3 linked regions of the Dyadobacter chenhuakuii genome follow. The protein of the gene in region 3 binds, or shares a complex with, the protein of the main gene of each other region. Links are inferred from orthologs where the notes say so. Each region holds a gene or a part of one and is shown on either strand. Other genes may lie near its edges.

Region 1 (2,942 bases), 960 kb from region 3 along the record:
GTCCCGTGATGTGACGGATTTTTACCGGGTTTATCTATATTGGGCAGTGTTGTTCCTGCTGATTGCGATTGGAACAAAAAGTACATTTATGGCAAACATTCTTGAAGATTAATGCTGAAAGCATATTACAATTTCGACGCGGTTGAGGCTGGACTGGACGAGGTGGGCAGAGGTTGTCTGGCGGGCCCTGTGGTAGCCGCAGCGGTAATTTTACCAAGAGATTTTACCCATTCCTATCTTACCGATTCCAAGCAACTGACCAAAATTCAAAGGCTGGAACTCGAAAAAGACATCATCCGCGAAGCCATTTGCTGGGCCGTGGCAGAAGTCGATAATCTGGAAATTGACAGGATCAACATATTGAAAGCCAGCTTTCTGGCCATGCATCGTGCCGTTGACAAGCTGCGCATGAAGCCGGAACATTTACTCGTGGACGGCAACCGCTTCACGCCTTACCCCATGATCCCGCATACGTGCATCATAAAAGGCGACGCACATTATTTCTCAATCGCAGCGGCTTCCGTCTTAGCCAAAAATTATCGGGACGAATTAATGTCCAGACTTTCCGGCCAGTTCCCGCATTATGGATGGGAAACGAATGTCGGTTACCCGACCATTCACCATCGAAAAGCCATTGGCTTGCACGGTCCGTGCCCCTATCACCGCATGACATTCAAATTATTGAAGCCCGAATGCGATCAGGCGATGGAAGAAGAAATGGAAGATTTAGGCTTTTTATAAAGCGGAACCGTGCTGCAAGGCTCACCAAACATTAGGCTCTGAACGATTGGTTTGAGCAATCGGCTAATTTCAACATAAGCAGAAATCGGAACATTCACCTTGCTGCATCCTTTCACAACCACTCTTTTGCCTTCGTATTCGCTAATGTTAAGCTTGCTAATCGCATCTGCGAACAATTTGTCCTCTAAAGCATTCAGATCACCAAAAACAATCGCATTTGCATAAGGCTCCAACTGAACCGCCAGCAACATATAAGCCCAGGTTGGTACAATGGCGTCTTCTGAGCAAGTGACCGCAACATTCTTACCCTCATATTGAGTCCAGTCATGCGCCTTCAGGAATTCACGGAAATCCTCTTCTTTCAGGATCATTCCCTGCCACAAATTGTCTTTGATATCGTATAAAACACGCTCACCGGGATGATACAATTCTTCCAAATCCAGCGAGACAATGCCGCTAACCGCAACCCGGTTTACAATTTCTTCAGTTTCCATCTTAATCTTGCTTTACTTGAATTGCTAACACGAAAAAAGCGCAGTTTGTTTATTTCACCAAACAGAAATCAACTTCACTAAGCAGGCAAGCTGGATTTTTTCGAAGGTGGCGACATAAAATCCTTCAAATAATACGGCTCAAAACCAGCCACATCTTCAAACTGCGCATTCTCAAAAGCCTTTACCGCCAATTCACCGATCGTTACTGCAGAAGGTCGAATTTCTTTGGTTGGAAAAACAGCATTAGGATGATCTCCCAGCAACGCTTCACATTTTGCAGCTCCATCACCGAAGAAAACAACTTTATGCTCACTAAGCAGATCCTGGAATGAATTTTCATCCATGATAATGGCCTGAGTTTCTTGTACGAAACTATTCGTCGAGTCAAAAACAGCCGCATAAACTTCCATTCGCCGCGCATCGATCATGGGGCAAAGCAAGTGTTCGGGATAGAATGCACTCAACTGCAAAGCCATCGCTTCCAGCGTGTTAATAGCAATCATCGGCTTATCCAAGGCATAACACAGCCCTTTTGCAGAGGAGACGCCCACGCGCAAGCCGGTATAAGAGCCGGGGCCTTTGGCAACAGCAATAGCGTCGAGATCATTTAATGTAAAACCTGCATGAGTCACGGCACTTTCCATGAGCGTGGTAAGCATGGAAGAGGATGAACGATCTGTATGCAGGTCGGCGCTGGCGAGTAAAACGGAATTCTCGTGAACTGCCACGGAGCAGCCGCGAATGGAGGTGTCGATACTAAGTAGGAGCATAATATTAAAGAAAGGCAGGAGCAGAAATGCTAACAATTCCTGTCACCCTGAGCGGAGTCGAAGGGGGCGTTACACCTAGGTAGTAGCGCCCCCTTCGGCTCCGCTCAGGGTGACAGGGTAAGTAGCTTTGCTGATTATTATTACAGGGCAAGCAACTTACTTTTTCTTCAAAAGATCATTGTAACGAGCCGGTTCTTTAAACAGCGCCAGCGCCGCCTTCACTTCCGGATCTTCTTTGAATGAGGCTTCTCTTAAACCTTTTTCAAGATAATAATGCTTGATGATTTCTTCTTCCAGGATCTTTTTAATTTCTGGTTTGAAGATTTGCAAATCATTATCCTTGCTATGTGACAGCTTTGATTTCAATGCTTTAAGCTGATCTTCAATTACTTCCAAAGATTTTTCTTTCTTCGCAGAAGCTTCCAGATCATTCAGATCACGCTCAACCTGCGTGGTGTAATCGTATTCTTTATCACCTAGCCATTTGGTAAATGCAGCATAATCCGCGTCGGAAAGACTGAACTCTTTGGCTGGTTTAATAGTCGGGTGCTCGAAGTGGAATTTTACTGCGTAATCGAAGAAAAGACGATTGCGGCCCAGGGAAGTGGCCAGTGGCGAGTAAGTTTCTTTTTCAGTCAAAATGTCTGGCAAAATCCCGCCGCCGTCGAAAACAGAACGTCCATTTTTGGTCTTAAATTCGGTCATTAGTGAATCTGCAATCTTTCCTACGCTTCCATCGTCATTTCTGTGGCTGTAATCGATCGCTTGAATGCACCGGCCGCTGGGGATGTAATATTTTGCGGTTGTGATCTTCATTTTGGTATTGAAAGAAAGATCACGCGTGGTTTGCACCAACCCTTTTCCATAAGTCCGCTGGCCGATCAACACGCCGCGGTCGTAATCCTGGATCACGCCGGAAACGATCTCTGCGGCCGAA
Region 2 (3,034 bases), 2.4 Mb from region 3 along the record:
GTTGGCGTCGTCCATCAGGGCATTTTCATTACTATTATTAATCATGATTATTTTAAATTAAAAAATCGGCCGACGTCTTACATTCTGGCTGCCAGCAGCAATGTTAAATCTTTATAGCGCATGTTAAAACTCCTTGCGATATGTGAATTTGTCAATGTTCCTTTGTGACAATACACTCCTTTCATAAACCAACGATTGGCATAAATCATTTCCTCGATGCCGCCAATTGTGCCTGTTTGCAATAAAAACGGCAAAAATACATTGCTAAGCGCCGTGCTGGCCGTATGCGCCACACGTGAAGGAATGTTGGGCACGCAGTAATGAATCACATCATTATATTTGAATGTCGGGTGCTTGTGCGTGGTCATGCGGGAAGTTTCGAAAGACCCGCCCTGGTCAATGCTGACGTCAATGATAACGGAGCCTGGCTTCATCTGGGAAACCATTTCTTTGGTAACGACCAATGGGCTGATCCCGTTCTCAGCGCGCATCGTGCCTATGACAACATCAGCGCGGGCGATGGCCTCCGCTAATGTGTCCGAGTCAATGATGGATGTATAAAGGTTTTGGCCTATCGCGTATTTTAACCTTTGTAACCTATATATATGCTTGTCAAAAACCTTGATATCCGCGCCTACGCTAATGGCGGCGCGGGTGGCATATTCCGCAACTGTTCCGGCTCCCAGGATCACGATTTTAGTTGGCGGAACGCCTGTAATACCACCCAGAATGATGCCTCTTCCACCATTAGGCGTGGATAAATATTCAGCAGCGATCAGCAAAACGGTGCTTCCGGCGATCTCGCCCATCGCCCTGATGATGGGCTTCCCTCCTACTTTATCTTCAATGAGCTCGTAACCGATCCCTGTTATTTTCAGCTCATTCAGCTTCTCAAAATATTTCTTTTCCAGCGTTGGCAGGTTCATTGCCGAAATCAATGTTGTCCCTGCTTTGATATAACGGAACTCTTCTTCCACCAGCGGCTCCACTTTCAGGATCACATTGGCCTGATAAACTTCCTTGGCACTTTGCACGATCACCGCCCCGGCTTCGCTGTACTCGTGGTCGGAGAGGTTTCCGCCTTTTCCTGCATCCTTTTCAACCCACACTTCATGTCCGTTTCGAACGAGGATTTTTACTGCGTCGGGAGTCAATGCGATCCGGTTTTCCTGCAAAGAAACTTCACGCGGCAAGCCAATATGCAGCGAATTCTGATCCTTGCGCACCGCCACCAGGGATTCCTGCGGATACAACGCCGACTGCTTGGCAAGCTCTTCGAAACCGGTAATCTGAGGTTGTGCCATTGAAAAAAGTGAATGTGAAACGAATTGATTATGACCTCTATACCTGGGTTGCCTTTAACATTCTCACGCCATTTTCATCCGCTTCCATATGGATCAGCAGATAATGCAATGGCCATAAGGATTCAATTTTCCCCGGCCATTCGACAAAGCAGAAATGCCCGGAATCGAAATATTCCTCCACGCCCATATCAAGCGCTTCGACTTCATCCTTAATCCTGTAAAAATCAAAATGATACACCAATTTATCACCGGCGTCATATTCGTTGACCAGTGAAAATGTAGGGCTTTGAACGTGTGAGCGAACGCCCAGCTTTTTGCAGAGCGCTTTGATGAGGGTTGTCTTGCCGGCGCCCATATGGCCCTCGAAAAGCCATACGGGAATGTCTTTGCCAATATGCAGCAGATCAGCAGAGACCGTTTCCAGTTCTTCCAACTCACTAAATTGCATAACGGCAGACTCTCCAAACATGCTACAAAAATACACATTTTGGAAAAACTCGTGACATTAAATCATGGAGTGTTGTGTTAAACCTTCCACTCGGCCTTCATGTCGCGGCCCAGAAGTTGGTTTGCCTCCTTGTCTTTTTTAAATTCTTCCTTTTTTGGATTCCAGGTTAATGAACGTTGCAGGCGATACGCGATGTTCCCAATATTGCAGACAGAAGCGGTCCTATGCCCCACTTCCACATCACAGATCGGCGGCTTCCGCGTGCGGATCGCATTCAGAAAATCTTTATAATGGTTATCACTGACGTAGACTTTTGAATTTTCACTGGTAAAGGTCTTCTCTTTTAATGTTTCGGGCGTGGTGCGCAGCTCTCCTCTTGCTACAAAAACCTCACCGTCTGTTCCTACGAAATGACAATGTTGCTTGCCTTCCATCGGCCGGTGGATCACTTCGGCGCCGTTGGCATATTTGTAGACCAATCCTTTTGTAGGCTCTGAATAGACAAGCTCCACCGGCCCGCTGTTATCCATGCCCAATCCCCATTGCGCGATGTCAAACATATGTGCGCCCCAGTCGGTCATGCCGCCGCCGCCAAATTCAATGTAATCACGCCATTTGGGCCAGAATGTGGCTGTCATGACGGGTGCCAGTTCATTGTTATAAGGCCGGTTCATGGCATTGGGGCCCATCCAGAGATCCCAGTTCAGGCCATCGGGTTTTGTTTCTTCTTTTAAATCCCATGCTTTCGGCGGTCCGCCTACATTGACGAAAACCTGCTTCACTTTGCCAATGGCGCCACTTTGCACCAATTGCACAGCCTGCGTAAATTCCTTGGCCGATCGCTGCATGCTTCCTGTCTGGAAAACGCGATTATGCTTGCGGGTTGCATCCACCATAGCACGTCCTTCTCTGACAGTGAGCGATAACGGTTTTTCGCAATAAATATCTTTCCCTGCCTCGGCAGCCCGCACCGCCATAGACGCATGCCAGTGATCCGGCGCTGCAATTACCACAGCATCAATGTCTTTACGGGCAAGCAACTCGCGAAAATCTTCAATTCCGATAGCTGACTTATAATTGCTTTGAGCCGCTTTCTCAGCATACCATTTATTTACATTGGTCACAAATGCTTCACGCTTAACCGCATACACATCCGAAGCAGCAACAATCTGCGTTTCCATCGTGTCCAGAAAACGATTCCTTAAACCGCCGCTCTGCCGACCGCAGCCGATAAATCCTAATGCAATTTTATCGCTCGGCGCCAGATATCCTTTCCCCAAAA
Region 3 (3,063 bases):
CAACGAAAAGATTAACGAGATCCAGAACATTTACCGCTACATATACATGCGCGGCCTGAACAATGCGGAAGCTCTGCAAAAAATAGAACTGGAATTGCCGCCATCCAACGAGCGGGATGTGGTCATTAATTTCATCCGTAATTCGGAAAGAGGGATTATGAAAAGCCCTTTCCAGACAAACGGAACCACCGAAGCAGAAGCGCAGCCTTAGGGATTTTCCAATTGGATTTTGTTAAAATATATGAAGCCCGGGATTGTTTTCCCGGGCTTTTTTTACGCATGAAATCTAAAAGAATCTTGAAGCAAATTTCCGGCTTTCGCTGTTATTCAACCACTTCTAATGCATCCCCTTCCTTAACAAGCCCAAAATTACTTGCTACCATATTCTGTCCGAAAAGCACCTTGTTGTTGACCCTTCGGTAAGATGCCAGTGTTTTCAGGGGCTCTGCGCCTTTTTCGCCTGTTGCCGGGTCGACGGTTATCAGCACGCACCGGCCGCAAGGTTTTACAATTTCAAAATCCAGTTCTCCCACCCGGATACGCTTCCATTGATCTTCTTCGAAAGGCATTGTTTCAGCAATCACGAAATTTGGGCGAAAACGGACCATGGAAATCGGTTCTTCCAACCGGGAATTTAACTCGTCCAGTGAGGCCTGAGATATGACAAGGAATGGAAATCCATCCGCAAAGCTCACATTCTCTCCATTGCTGGCATATTTCGGATCCGCCTTTCGCTCTGTTGATTCCGGCATCATTACAAGCCTGACGCGCTTATCCAGTTGCGCCGAGAGCCAGGCATCCGCTTCATCAGAAACTGTTACCGCATTCACAATGTCGTCCCAGATCGTTACAGAGACCTTTTTCCCAGAACCAGGTTCGTAAGGAAGGATCACATTGTTTTTGGGATTGTTTCTCAAAAATATTTTAAGTCCACTTGATTCCAGCGCGACATCGATCAGGGCCATTTGACCAAAAACCCTTTGCGTGATAAACACATTGTTTTCGTCAATGATGAGCCAGCGACGATCGTACTGCAGGCCTCTTTCTTCGACATTAGCCTCGGTAAGGCGAATTCCACCCAACGACTTGACCGGATAGATCCAAATTTCTGATAAACGCATTGTTCAAAGGTGTTTTATTCATGACTTTTAAAATTCCATCCGGGCGAGCGGACTTACAGTTTGATCCGTAAAATCCCTGGCTTCAAACTTATAATGCGCTGCCATCGCAATCATGGCTGCATTATCTGTGCAGTATTCGAATGCCGGAATGTACACTTTCCATCCCAGTTTTTCCCCCAATTCAAGCAGTGATTTCCGTAATCCCGAGTTCGCAGAGACACCGCCGGCGATTGCAATTTCCTTAATGCCCGTTTCCCGCGACGCTTTTTTTAGTTTTTTCAACAAGATGTCCACCAATGTAAACTGAATGCTCGCACAGATATCATTGATATTTTCACCGATGAAACCAGGATTCTCACGCACCCGTTTTTGCAAAAAATACATAAACGAAGTCTTGATCCCACTGAAAGAAAAGTCCAGCCCGGGCATTTCAGGAAGCGGGAAAGGGTAAGCATTCGGGTTACCCAAAGCGGCATATTTATCGATCAACGGTCCGCCAGGATAGGGCAGATCGAGCAATTTGGCTGTTTTATCAAATGCTTCGCCCACAGCATCGTCTTTTGTCTCACCAATAATTTCCATTTCCAGTGGCCCGGTAACCTTCACAATCTGCGTATGCCCGCCGCTGACGGTGAGGCAGAGAAAAGGAAATGCAGGTTTGGGATCATCGATGAAATGCGCGAGCACGTGCGCTTGCATGTGATTGATCTCGATAAGCGGAATATTGAGCCCCAATGCCATGGATTTGGCAAATGAAGTCCCTACCAGCAAAGCACCTAATAACCCCGGTCCTTTGGTAAAAGCAATGGCATCCAGGTCTTTTTTTGCTACTTTTGCATCGTTCAGCGCGTTATCTACCACAGGCAGAATGTGTTGCTGGTGTGCCCGCGAAGCAAGTTCGGGAACCACGCCGCCATATTGTGTGTGAATCAGTTGCGTAGCAACAACATTGGAGCAGATTTTCCCGTTAGTGATTACGGCTGCGGAGGTTTCGTCACAAGACGATTCAATGGCGAGGATATTCATATTTGTTGAACTATAGTCGCAAAATTAAGCATAACAATAAGATAAGCGGTATCCCGCCGCGAAGCTATATATGTTAAAATTCCTGAAGGCGTTTGGTAATGGTCTGATCGTAGTGATCATCTTCGCGCTGCTGGCGCTGGGAATTGTGACCATTGCACTTCAGCTTCCTTCCGTCCAAACCTGGGCAGTTCAGCGTGTTACCAGTAATATTTCTGAGAAGCTGGGTTATCCCATTACCATTGAGAAAGTCAATATCAAGTGGTTCGACGTGGTTTCCCTCGAAGGTATTTCGGTGAAAGACACGAGCCAGAAGGATATGATCGACGTCGGCAGGATTGACGTTAATCTGGACCTTAATAACATTATTGAAAACGCTTCAAAAGAAATTTATCTCGATGAAGTGAATGTATATCAGCCCAATGTGCACCTGGCCATTATACCTTCCTCAGGCTCATTGAACATTGATGGCTTCATCGAACGGATCAACGAGCTCACCGCCCCGGCTGTTCCGCGCCCCAAAAACGCACCTGAAAACAACACGCCTTTTATTATTGGTAAATCAAAAGTCATCGACGGCACATTCCGCTATGATGATCCGCGTCAGCCCCGCGATAAAGGTGCCAGGACTTTTGACTATTCCCATTTCGAGTTGAATAAATTAAACGGGGACCTGAGAAATTTCCTGGTTCAGGGCGACACCATTTCTTTTCTGGCCCGAAACCTGGAAACAGTCGATAAGCAGACCGGCCTTAGGATGCATGATCTGGAAACGCGCTTTTTGTTTTGCCAAAAAAAGATGGAGCTCAAAGAGCTGGACGCCCATATCGGCAATTCACATTTGAAAGATGAAGTCATATTTTACTATAACAGATCCGGCGAGCTGGGCGATTTCAATCATAAAGTCCGCATGAAAGGG

The links.
Region 1: the proteins of tsaD (region 3) and tsaB are in contact, whole or in part, in a solved structure (PDB 4WQ4), measured with the Escherichia coli proteins. The link is inferred for Dyadobacter chenhuakuii from one-to-one orthologs.
Region 2: the proteins of tsaD (region 3) and tsaE are in contact, whole or in part, in a crystal structure (PDB 6N9A), measured with the Thermotoga maritima proteins. The link is inferred for Dyadobacter chenhuakuii from one-to-one orthologs. Residues at the interface, in WP_004082750.1 of Thermotoga maritima: Cys10, Asp11, Arg49, His50, Leu82, Gly84, Gly135, Gly136, Glu154, Thr155, Leu156, Asp157, Asp158, Ser159, Glu162, Asp165, Lys166, Arg169, Leu170, Tyr175, Lys213, Thr214, Leu217, Tyr218, Gln221, Arg222, Asn324; in WP_004082108.1 of Thermotoga maritima: Leu37, Gly38, Lys46, Lys57, Val59, Lys60, Ser61, Thr63, Phe64, Thr65, Leu66, Met67, Val69, Pro71, Tyr82, Arg83, Leu84, Asp86, Asp88, Phe89, Asp93, Ile128, Asp130, Glu131, Arg134.

Annotation. Positions count from the first base shown.
Region 1 is NZ_CP098805.1:4,409,983-4,412,924, reverse strand. Bases 160-2,942 are described here. They hold tsaB (tRNA (adenosine(37)-N6)-threonylcarbamoyltransferase complex dimerization subunit type 1 TsaB), read right to left. Parts: upstream 2,006-2,942; coding sequence 1,313-2,005; downstream 160-1,312. Other genes in these bases: NFI80_RS18290 (S41 family peptidase), read right to left, coding at 2,162-2,942; NFI80_RS18300 (DUF2480 family protein), read right to left, coding at 699-1,235; rnhB (ribonuclease HII), read left to right, coding at 160-741. In the rest of the region: NFI80_RS18310 (VWA domain-containing protein), read left to right, coding at 1-112; more of rnhB, read left to right, coding at 112-159. UniProt on the Escherichia coli protein: Required for the formation of a threonylcarbamoyl group on adenosine at position 37 (t(6)A37) in tRNAs that read codons beginning with adenine.
Region 2 is NZ_CP098805.1:3,009,069-3,012,102, forward strand. What follows is about bases 58-2,932. They hold tsaE (tRNA (adenosine(37)-N6)-threonylcarbamoyltransferase complex ATPase subunit type 1 TsaE), read right to left. Parts: upstream 1,774-2,932; coding sequence 1,342-1,773; downstream 58-1,341. Other genes in these bases: NFI80_RS12445 (alanine dehydrogenase), read right to left, coding at 78-1,304; NFI80_RS12455 (Gfo/Idh/MocA family protein), read right to left, coding at 1,830-2,932. In the rest of the region: NFI80_RS12440 (hypothetical protein), read right to left, coding at 1-45; more of NFI80_RS12455, read right to left, coding at 2,933-3,034. UniProt on the Escherichia coli protein: Required for the formation of a threonylcarbamoyl group on adenosine at position 37 (t(6)A37) in tRNAs that read codons beginning with adenine.
Region 3 is NZ_CP098805.1:5,369,760-5,372,822, forward strand. What follows is about bases 149-3,052. They hold tsaD (tRNA (adenosine(37)-N6)-threonylcarbamoyltransferase complex transferase subunit TsaD), read right to left. Parts: upstream 2,148-3,052; coding sequence 1,149-2,147; downstream 149-1,148. Other genes in these bases: lpxA (acyl-ACP--UDP-N-acetylglucosamine O-acyltransferase), read left to right, coding at 149-211; NFI80_RS22425 (MOSC domain-containing protein), read right to left, coding at 324-1,121; NFI80_RS22435 (translocation/assembly module TamB domain-containing protein), read left to right, coding at 2,218-3,052. Outside these bases: more of lpxA, read left to right, coding at 1-148; more of NFI80_RS22435, read left to right, coding at 3,053-3,063.